Regions from separate parts of the Ruania alba genome, predicted to be linked through region 2. Evidence: riboswitches for the same ligand, from Rfam matches in the RefSeq annotation. Region 2 holds a riboswitch; the other holds the start of a gene.
What was found. Region 2 has a riboswitch for FMN ahead of ribD (bifunctional diaminohydroxyphosphoribosylaminopyrimidine deaminase/5-amino-6-(5-phosphoribosylamino)uracil reductase RibD). Riboswitches for the same ligand answer to the same signal wherever they lie in the genome.

Region 1 (4,199 bases), on a different contig from region 2:
CCCCGGCGGGGTGCTCATCGCGAATGAGTTCTCGCCACACCGCACCCGGCTCGTCGAGCAGTCCACGGCAGCGTTGAGAGAAATCCTGCCTGGGCTGGACGTCCGCACCGGGGACGGCCGCGAAGTCGGTCCGGAGGACGCGGGCAATCCGGACGGTTTCGATCGTGTCCTGGTGGATGTCCCGTGCACCGGTCTCGGCGCCCTGCGCCGCCGCCCCGAGTCGCGCTGGCGCCGCACCCCGAAGGACCTGGCCACCCTCGGCCCACTGCAACGGGAACTGCTCACGGCAGCCCTGCAGGCCACCCGGCCCGGGGGAGTGGTCGCCTACGTGACCTGCTCCCCGCACGTGGCCGAAACCCGCACGGTGGTCCAGGACGTGCTCAAGCGCACCGAACACGCCGAGCTGCTGAACGCCGTCGAGATCGCTGCCCAGGTGACCACCACCCCACTGCCTGCGCAAGACGGCCCGTTCCTGCAGCTGTGGCCACACCGGCACGGCACCGACGCGATGTTCCTGGCGCTGATCCGGCGCTGACCTGGTCCGAGGCTGTGCCGCCCTGGCTCTCGATAGGCTGGCAACCATGACGACAGTGCCCGATGTGCCGATCCTGATCTCACCCAGCGTGCTGAACGCGGACCTGGCCAACCTCACCGACGAAATCGGCCGGATCACCCACGCCGACTATGTGCACCTGGACGTCATGGACAACCATTTCGTCCCGAACATGACCTTCGGGCTTCCGGTGGTCGAACGTATCCTCGCCACCACCGACGTCCCGGCCGATGTGCACCTGATGATCGACCACCCGGACGAGTGGGCGCCCGCGTACGCCGAGGCCGGTGCCGCCTCCGTCACCTTCCACGCCGAAGCGTCCAACGCACCCGTTCGCCTCGCCCGCGAGCTCCGCGCGAAGGGTGCCCGGGCAAGTATCGCCCTACGACCGGCCACGGGTGTGGAGGGCTATCTCGACCTGCTGGACGAGTTCGACATGGTGCTGGTGATGACCGTCGAGCCAGGGTTCGGCGGCCAGTCGCTGATCACCGGCACCCTGCCCAAGATTCGCCGCACCCGGGAGGCGATCACCGCACTGGGCCGGGACATCTGGGTGCAGGTGGACGGTGGGATCTCGCGCGACACGATTGCGACAGCGGCCGCCGCCGGAGCGAACATGTTCGTCGCCGGATCGGCCGTCTACTCCGCGGACGACCCGAACGCCGAGATCGGCGCCCTGCGCGAGACGGCCACCGCCGCCTACCGCAGTGCTTAGCCGTCGATATGCGAGAATGCTCGCAGAGTCCAACGTGCTCCGGGGTCGGTGAAAGTCCGAACCGGCGGTGACAGTCCGCGACCCGGCCGCCTCGGCGGTCGGTTGACCTGGTGAAACTCCAGGACCGACGGTGAAAGTCCGGATGGGAGGAAGCACGCGGCGCACGCAACGAGCGTGACGTCGAGGGTCGTCCGTGGCGCGGTGCCCGACGGCCCGACCCCGGGAGTACCTGGGGAAGGGAACACCCGCGATGTCCAGGCCCCGCCGCGGCAGTTCCGCGAGGATCGCCGACGCCGCTGATCTCGTCGGCCCCTCAGTGCTCCCGCCCGTCGTGCTCGGCGTGGCCGGCCTCCTGCTCTGGGAGATCGCCGCCGGGCTCACCCCCTCGCGTGTGCTCCCGGCCCCCAGCACGCTGATGGTCCGCCTCGTCGCCGAGCTGCGCGACGGTGACATCCTCACCTACGCCGGCGCCACCCTGGCCGAGAGTCTGCTCGGGTGCCTGATCGCCCTGGTCGTCGCCCTGCCGCTCGGGTACCTGATCGCCCGCTCATCGGCCGCCTCAGCGGCTCTCGGTCCCTATCTGGCCGCCACTCAAGCGATCCCGGCGGTGGCGCTGGCCCCGCTGATCGTGCTCTGGTTCGGCTATGGCCTCGTCCCCGTGGCTCTGCTGTGCGCCCTGCTGGTCTTCTTCCCGATCGTGGTGAACACCGCCCTGGGCCTGTCCGGGCTGGACGAGGAGGTCCTCGGTGCCGCCCAGCTCGACGGCGCCGGACGCTGGGGGATGCTGCTGCACATCGAGGGCCCGCTGGCGATGCCATCGGTGCTGGCCGGTGTGCGCAACGGTTTCGTGCTCTCCATCACCGGGGCCGTGGTGGGGGAGTTCGTGATGGGCGGGCAGGGCCTCGGTCTGCTGCTGTCCATCTATCGCGATCGGTCGGACACCACCGGCATGTTCGCCACCTTGATCGTCCTGGCCGCGTGTGCGGTCGGGTTCTACCTGCTCGTGCGAGCCCTGGAGAGAAGAGTCCGATGGTGAGATCCCACCCCCGACGGCGCGCGCTGCTCGCCGTTGCCAGCGTCACCGTGGCCGCCGCGTTGAGTGCGTGCACCAGTTCCACCAGCGATCCCACTGACGGCGGTACGTCCGCCGCCGAGTCGAGCTCGCTGACCATCGGCCTGACTTATGTGCCGAACGTGCAGTTCGCCCCGTTCTACCGTGCCGAGCAGCAGGGGTACTTCGACGAGGCCGGGGTGGATGTGACGCTGCGTCACCACGGGGAGGCCGAGGACCTGTTCGGTGCCCTGACGGACGGGACCGAGCACGTGGTGGTCGCCGGTGGCGACGAGATGATGCAGGCCCGCGACCAGGGTGTCCCCGTGGTGAGCATCGCCACCCTGTACACCTCCTACCCGGTCGCGTTGATCGTGCCGTCCGACTCCGAGATCCAGTCCCCGGACGACCTGGCCGGGCACACCGTCGGGGTGCCGGGGCCGTTCGGGGAGACCTACTTCGGGCTGCTCGCCATGCTTCAGGAAGCGGGCCTGACCGAGGACGACGTCTCCATCGAGCACATCGGGTTCACTCAACAGTCCGCGCTCAGTGAGGGACATGTGGACGCCGTGATGGGTTACCAGAACAATGACGTCCCTCAGTTCGCCGCGACGGGGCTGGAGGTGCGTGCGGTGCCGATCGGGGACGTGCCGTTGGTCGGGATCGGCCTCGGCACCACCGACGAGCTCACCACGACCGAGACCGAGGCGCTGCGGGGTGTGGTCGCCGCCGTCGAGCGGGCCGTTGCCGACCTGGTGGCCGACCCACAGCTCGGCGTGGACGCGGCGGTCGAGGAGATCCCCGGCACTGTGGATGCCGAGCAGGAGGCCATCATGCACGCCACGATGGAGGCCACCGTCCCGCTGTACGGGGAACCCGGACCGGGCTGGGGCGCCCACACGGGTCCGTGGCAGGAGATGTCGGCGTTCCTTGCCGAGGCAGGCCTCACCTCCGCGATCGTCCCAGCAGATGAGGCGTACAACAACGCGTTCACCGATGACGAGTAGGCTCTTGCTACGTGAAGACCTTCGACGACCTCTTCGCTGAGCTCCAGCACAAGGCACAGACCCGCCCCGACGGTTCCGGAACCGTCGCCGAGCTCGATGCCGGCGTCCATACGATCGGCAAGAAGATCGTCGAGGAGGCCGCCGAGGTGTGGATGGCGGCGGAGTACCAGAGCGACGCCGAAGCGGCCGAGGAGATCTCCCAGCTGCTGTATCACCTGCAGGTGATGATGCTCGCCCGCGGTCTCAGCCTCGAGGACGTTTACGCGCACCTGTGAGGTGCCTGCCCCTACCCCCACATCACGACCCCGAAGGACCCCCGTGCTCCGTATCGCCGTGCCCAACAAGGGCTCCCTCTCCGAGCCCGCGAGCCAGATGTTGCGTGAGGCCGGATACCGGCAGCGCCGCGACGGCCGCGAGCTGGTACTGCCCGACGTCGAGAACGACGTCGAGTTCTTCTTCTTGCGCCCGCGCGACATCGCCGTCTACGTCGGCGAAGGTGTGGTCGACGCCGGGATCACCGGCCGTGACCTGCTGCTCGACTCCGGTGTGGACGCCATCGAACATCGCGCCCTCGACTTCGCCGGTTCCACGTTCCGCTTCGCCGGACCGCCGGAGACGGTGACCTCCCTCGCCGACGTCCAGGGCAAGCGGGTGGCCACCAGCTATGCGCACCTGGTGGGCACGTACCTGGCCGAGCGCGGGATCGACGCTCATGTGGTGCGGCTCGACGGCGCGATCGAATCCACCGTGCGGCTCGGTGTCTCGGACCTGGTGGCCGATGTGGTGGAGACCGGCGGCACCCTCCGCGCCGCCGGCCTGCACGTCTTCGGTGAACCGATCCTGCAGTCGGAGGCCGTGCTGATCCGGCCCAGC
Region 2 (4,199 bases):
CGACCAGCCGCGATCTCGGCAATGGCACGCTCGACGTCACGCACGGGCCACCTCCTGCACGGCGAGCAGGCGTTCGACCTGCTTGGCGAGCAGATCCACCTCGAGGTTGACCCGGTCCGGTGGGGTGCGCTGCCCGAGGGTGGTGGCTTCGAGCGTGGCGGGGATCAGGCCGATGGTGACGAAACAGCCGCCCGCGTCGTCGGCGTTGTCGTGCAGCTCGGCGACGGTCAGGCTCACCCCGTCCACGGCGATCGATCCCTGCGGCACCACGTACCGGGCGAGCTGGGCGGGCAGTGCCACGGTCAGCTGGTCGGCGAGGTCGCCGGCGGTCCGCCCGACCACGGTGCCAACGGCGTCGACGTGACCGGCCACGACGTGCCCGCCGAACCGGCCCCCGGCCGAGAGAGCGGGCTCCAGGTTCACCCGGTCCCCCCCGCTGCGCCCGCCGAGCGTGGTGCGGCCGAGGGTGGGCGGCATCAGGTCCGCGGTGAAGGTGCGCATGACGGCGTCGCTCGCCTCGGCGAGCGAGGTCACCGTCACGCAGACACCGTCGACGGCGATGGAGTCACCGACGGCGACGTCGTGCGGCAGGCGTCCGGTAACGACGAGCCGGGCGCCGCCGGGGGTGGGTTCGAGGCTCTCGACGGTGCCGAGGTCGGTGATGATTCCGGTGAACATGGGACTTACTCCTGGAGGGATTCGGGGAGTGGGAGGGGGCGGGCGGTGAGACGGATGTCGGGGCCGAGGGTGGTCACGTCGACCGTCTCCAGGCGGTGGGCGGCGTCGATCGTGCGGACTCCGGCGTCGGCGAGCGCGGGGGGTCCGGCGCCGAGCAGGGCCGGAGCGAGGTAGGCGACCACCCGGTCCACGAGGCCGGCGGCGAGGAACGCTCCGGCCAGGCGCGGGCCACCTTCCAGCAGCACGGACCGGAGTCCGCGTTCGTGCAGGGTGGCAAGCACTGCCGGCAGATCCAGGTACCGATGGCTGGCGTCGCCCGGGTCGGTCGGCCCCGTCTCGTTGCCCTGGCCGGGCGAGGTTGTGGTCGGTTTCGAGACCGATTCCGGCCACAACGTTGCCCGTCCGGAGGTGGGGACGCGGACGACCTCGACATGACCGGCGACGTCGGGCAGCGGAGCTTCGGGCCCGAGCACGAGCAGAGTGGGCGCCGCATCATCAAGCATGCGGGCACCACCTGCCGTACGGCCGGACGGGTCGAGCACCACCCGCAGCGGCTGCCGCCCGTCCGACGGCGCAGGTCGCACGGTCAGGTGCGGATCGTCGGTGCGTTGGGTCCCCGCCCCGACGAGCACCGCGTCGACACTGTCCCGAAGCCGGTGCACGTCCGCGCGCGCCTGCTCGCCGGTGATCCAGCGGCTGGTGCCGTCGGCGGCAGCGGACCGGCCGTCCAGGGTGGCGGCGAACTTCCAGGTGACGTGCGGGCGGGAGGTGCGCACCGCCGTCAGCCAGGCCTCGTTGGTGGCGGCCGCCTCGGTGGCGAGCTCGTCCGGCACGAGCGGGCTGCCCGGGCCGTGCACCTCGGTGCCCGTGGCGCGCAACTGGTCCGCTCCCCCGCCGTGCAGCGGATCCCCGACGGCGTAGATCACCCGGGAGATGCCGGCGGTCAGCAGCGCCTGGGTACAGGGGCCGGTGCGCCCGGTGTGCGGGCAGGGTTCGAGGGTGACGACGGCGGTGCACCCGGTGAGGAAGTCCGGTGGGGCGTCGTCGCCGGGGCCGAAGACCCGGTGCCGGGCATCGGCGATCGCGACGACCTCCGCGTGCTCACCGCCGGGCCGGGCGTGCCATCCCTCGCCGACCGTGTGCCCCTCGACGTCGAGGATCACGCACCCGACCGCGGGGTTCGGACTGACCCGGCCGAGTCCGCGGGCGCTCAGGTCGATGGCGCAGCGAAGTGCAGCGACCACGTGATCATGGTCACCGGGCCACGCATGGTGCGCTCCGCCGTCGGGATATGCCACCGGTACCTCCTGCGCTCAGGCGCAGCCCGGGGCCGGCGACGGCGGACCGCCACCGGGTGCACAAACCCACCACGGGCGAGGACCGCCGCGCGCGCACTACCTCCCATCCGGACTTTCACCGTCGGTCCAGGAGTTTCACCTGATCAACCGGCCGCTGGCTGCGGCCGGGTCGCGGACTATAACCGCCGGTTCGGAATTACACCGACCCCGGAGTGCGCGAACTTCAGTTCGACCCCACCAGTGTGGCACATGCACGCTCGCGGCCCACGCACCGGCCTGGGCTGCTCACCCACCGGACCCGGACACCCCGACTGCCGAGCGCAACCCTGTGCGGCGTTTCGATGCTCGGACGCCGCACAGGGTTGCGTTCGGCACGGGCGCCCGGCGCGCGTCCTACTCCTCGGGCAGGTGCTCGCCGATCAGCGCCAGGCACTGCATCGTGGCCAGGGATCCCTGCGCTGCGTCGTTGGTCCACAGCGTGGGGGCGTCGTCCACCGGGGCGAGCACGTACGGCGGCTCCTCCCGGGCCGAGACGAACTCCCCGCGCATCCGCTCCCCGCCGACGAAGAACGCCTGCCACGCCCGCTCGGCGAGGTCGGCCCGGCCGAGCCGGTGCGCCGCATAGGCGAGCACCCGCGAGTGCGGCTGCTCGAAGGGTGCGCCCCCGTGCTCGGCGCCGAGCTCGGCCACCTGCTCCTCCGGGGTGCCGAGGTAGAGCCGGCAGTACTGCAGCCATGCGTCGGCGAACCCGGGCGCGTCCTGCTCGTCCACCAGGTCCACGAGCTCGCTGCAGATCTCGACCAGCCCGAACATGATCGACAGGTGCGAGGCGCCCACCCGGTCCCGGGAGGTGTCGAAGCGCCCGGTGTCCAGGTCGTAGAGCGCCTCACCGGTGAAGAAGCCGCGCGGGAGGGCGCCGATGTCGGTCATCGTGCCGAGCAGCCGGTCCCGGGATCGGGTGTTCCCGGTGATCTCCCAGTCGGCGAGCCAGGTGGCCGCGAGGGAGCTCCAGTCCGTGCCCAGCCCCACCCCGAGGGCGCTGCGTTGCGGGGTGTAGGTGGCGGCGTCCGGGCGTACCTTCCGCACCGGGTCCAGCCCGAGGAAGGTCTGGTCGGAGTCCCGCAGCTCGAGCATCAGGTCGCGGGTGTGCTCGTCGGCGGTGAGGAAGTAATGGTGCCGCCGGTAGGCCGGGGTGGAGATCCGCAGCTGCTTGGCGCTGCACCCCCAGTGCTGCACGTTGTGCCGGGTGCCCAGCCCCTTCCACTGCCCCGCGTGGTAGACGTCCACGTCCCCGGTGTGCCGGGTGAGCCGTTCGGCGAGGCGGAACACGTCGGCCCGCCCGGTGCGCAGGAACGCCGTCCACAGCCACAGGTCCGGGGAGAGCTCGGAGTTGTCCCAGGCGTACCCGCCGACGTCGTAACGCCAGGTGTGCCGGTCGGCGTCGTAGGAATGCATCAGGTCGCCGTAGTTCCAGAACCCGTACCAGGACCGTTGGTCGATCTGCCCGACGTAGAAGTCCAGCAGGGCATCGAGCCGGTCCTCCAAGCGAGCCCGGGCGGGGGTGCTGCGGTCGGGGAGGTCCCAGTCGCCGAGCACCCCGGCAGCGTGCAGCGCCTCCGGGGTGGGTGCCAGCCGGGGTGGTTCGACCGTGTGCGCCACGTCCACTGCCAGCTGCTCCACGCTCGGGGTGGCCGGGTAGGCGACCACGTCGAGCTCGTGGGTGCGGGCGATGCCGTGCGCGTCGCCGAAGCCCGGTTCGTAGTCCTCGTAGGTGATGTCGAGGGCATCGAGCTGGTCGGCGTAGGTGTCCTGCCCGAGGCCGTCGTGGTAGAACCGCAGGTCCATCGGGTCGGCGTCCGGCGACCACAGCCACATGGTGAGCGAGCCTGTCTCGGTCGCGGCACCGGCGATGTCGATCCCGGTGGGGTGGGACTGCCAGAACCCGGTGAGCCCGAGCCCGAGGCCACCGCCGGTGTCCCCGAGGTAGCCGAACCCGCCGGACCGGGTGCCTTCGGCCACACCGATCCAGGGGTGGTCGGGGGTGGTGCGCTTGCGGATCGTGTACCCGTTGGCGTTGTGCTGGCGCAGGCTCCAGCCATCCCAGGTGGGGATCCATTGCGCGAGCCGCGCCACGTCCTGGTCCCAGGTGTCCGCTGACGGCGTCGGCTCGCCCGCCATCTGGGCGTTCCGTACCGCTTCGCCGGGGTCGCGGCGCAGGCCGGT

Region 1: it holds a riboswitch for FMN, as region 2 does, so the genes downstream of both, BLU77_RS07235 (ABC transporter permease) here and ribD (bifunctional diaminohydroxyphosphoribosylaminopyrimidine deaminase/5-amino-6-(5-phosphoribosylamino)uracil reductase RibD) in region 2, are expected to answer to the same signal.

Annotation. Positions count from the first base shown of each region.
Region 1 covers NZ_FNTX01000001.1:1,575,930-1,580,128, forward strand. The annotation lists gene BLU77_RS07225 (RsmB/NOP family class I SAM-dependent RNA methyltransferase) at 1-535, shown strand, start outside; gene rpe (ribulose-phosphate 3-epimerase) at 582-1,268, shown strand; FMN riboswitch at 1,300-1,427, shown strand; gene BLU77_RS07235 (ABC transporter permease) at 1,519-2,304, shown strand; gene BLU77_RS07240 (ABC transporter substrate-binding protein) at 2,301-3,326, shown strand; gene BLU77_RS07245 (phosphoribosyl-ATP diphosphatase) at 3,338-3,601, shown strand; gene hisG (ATP phosphoribosyltransferase) at 3,645-4,199, shown strand, end outside.
Region 2 covers NZ_FNTX01000002.1:1,460,731-1,464,929, reverse strand. The annotation lists gene ribB (3,4-dihydroxy-2-butanone-4-phosphate synthase) at 1-44, opposite strand, end outside; gene BLU77_RS16955 (riboflavin synthase) at 37-678, opposite strand; gene ribD (bifunctional diaminohydroxyphosphoribosylaminopyrimidine deaminase/5-amino-6-(5-phosphoribosylamino)uracil reductase RibD) at 684-1,976, opposite strand; FMN riboswitch at 2,066-2,196, opposite strand; gene BLU77_RS16945 (exo-rhamnogalacturonan lyase family protein) at 2,370-4,199, opposite strand, start outside.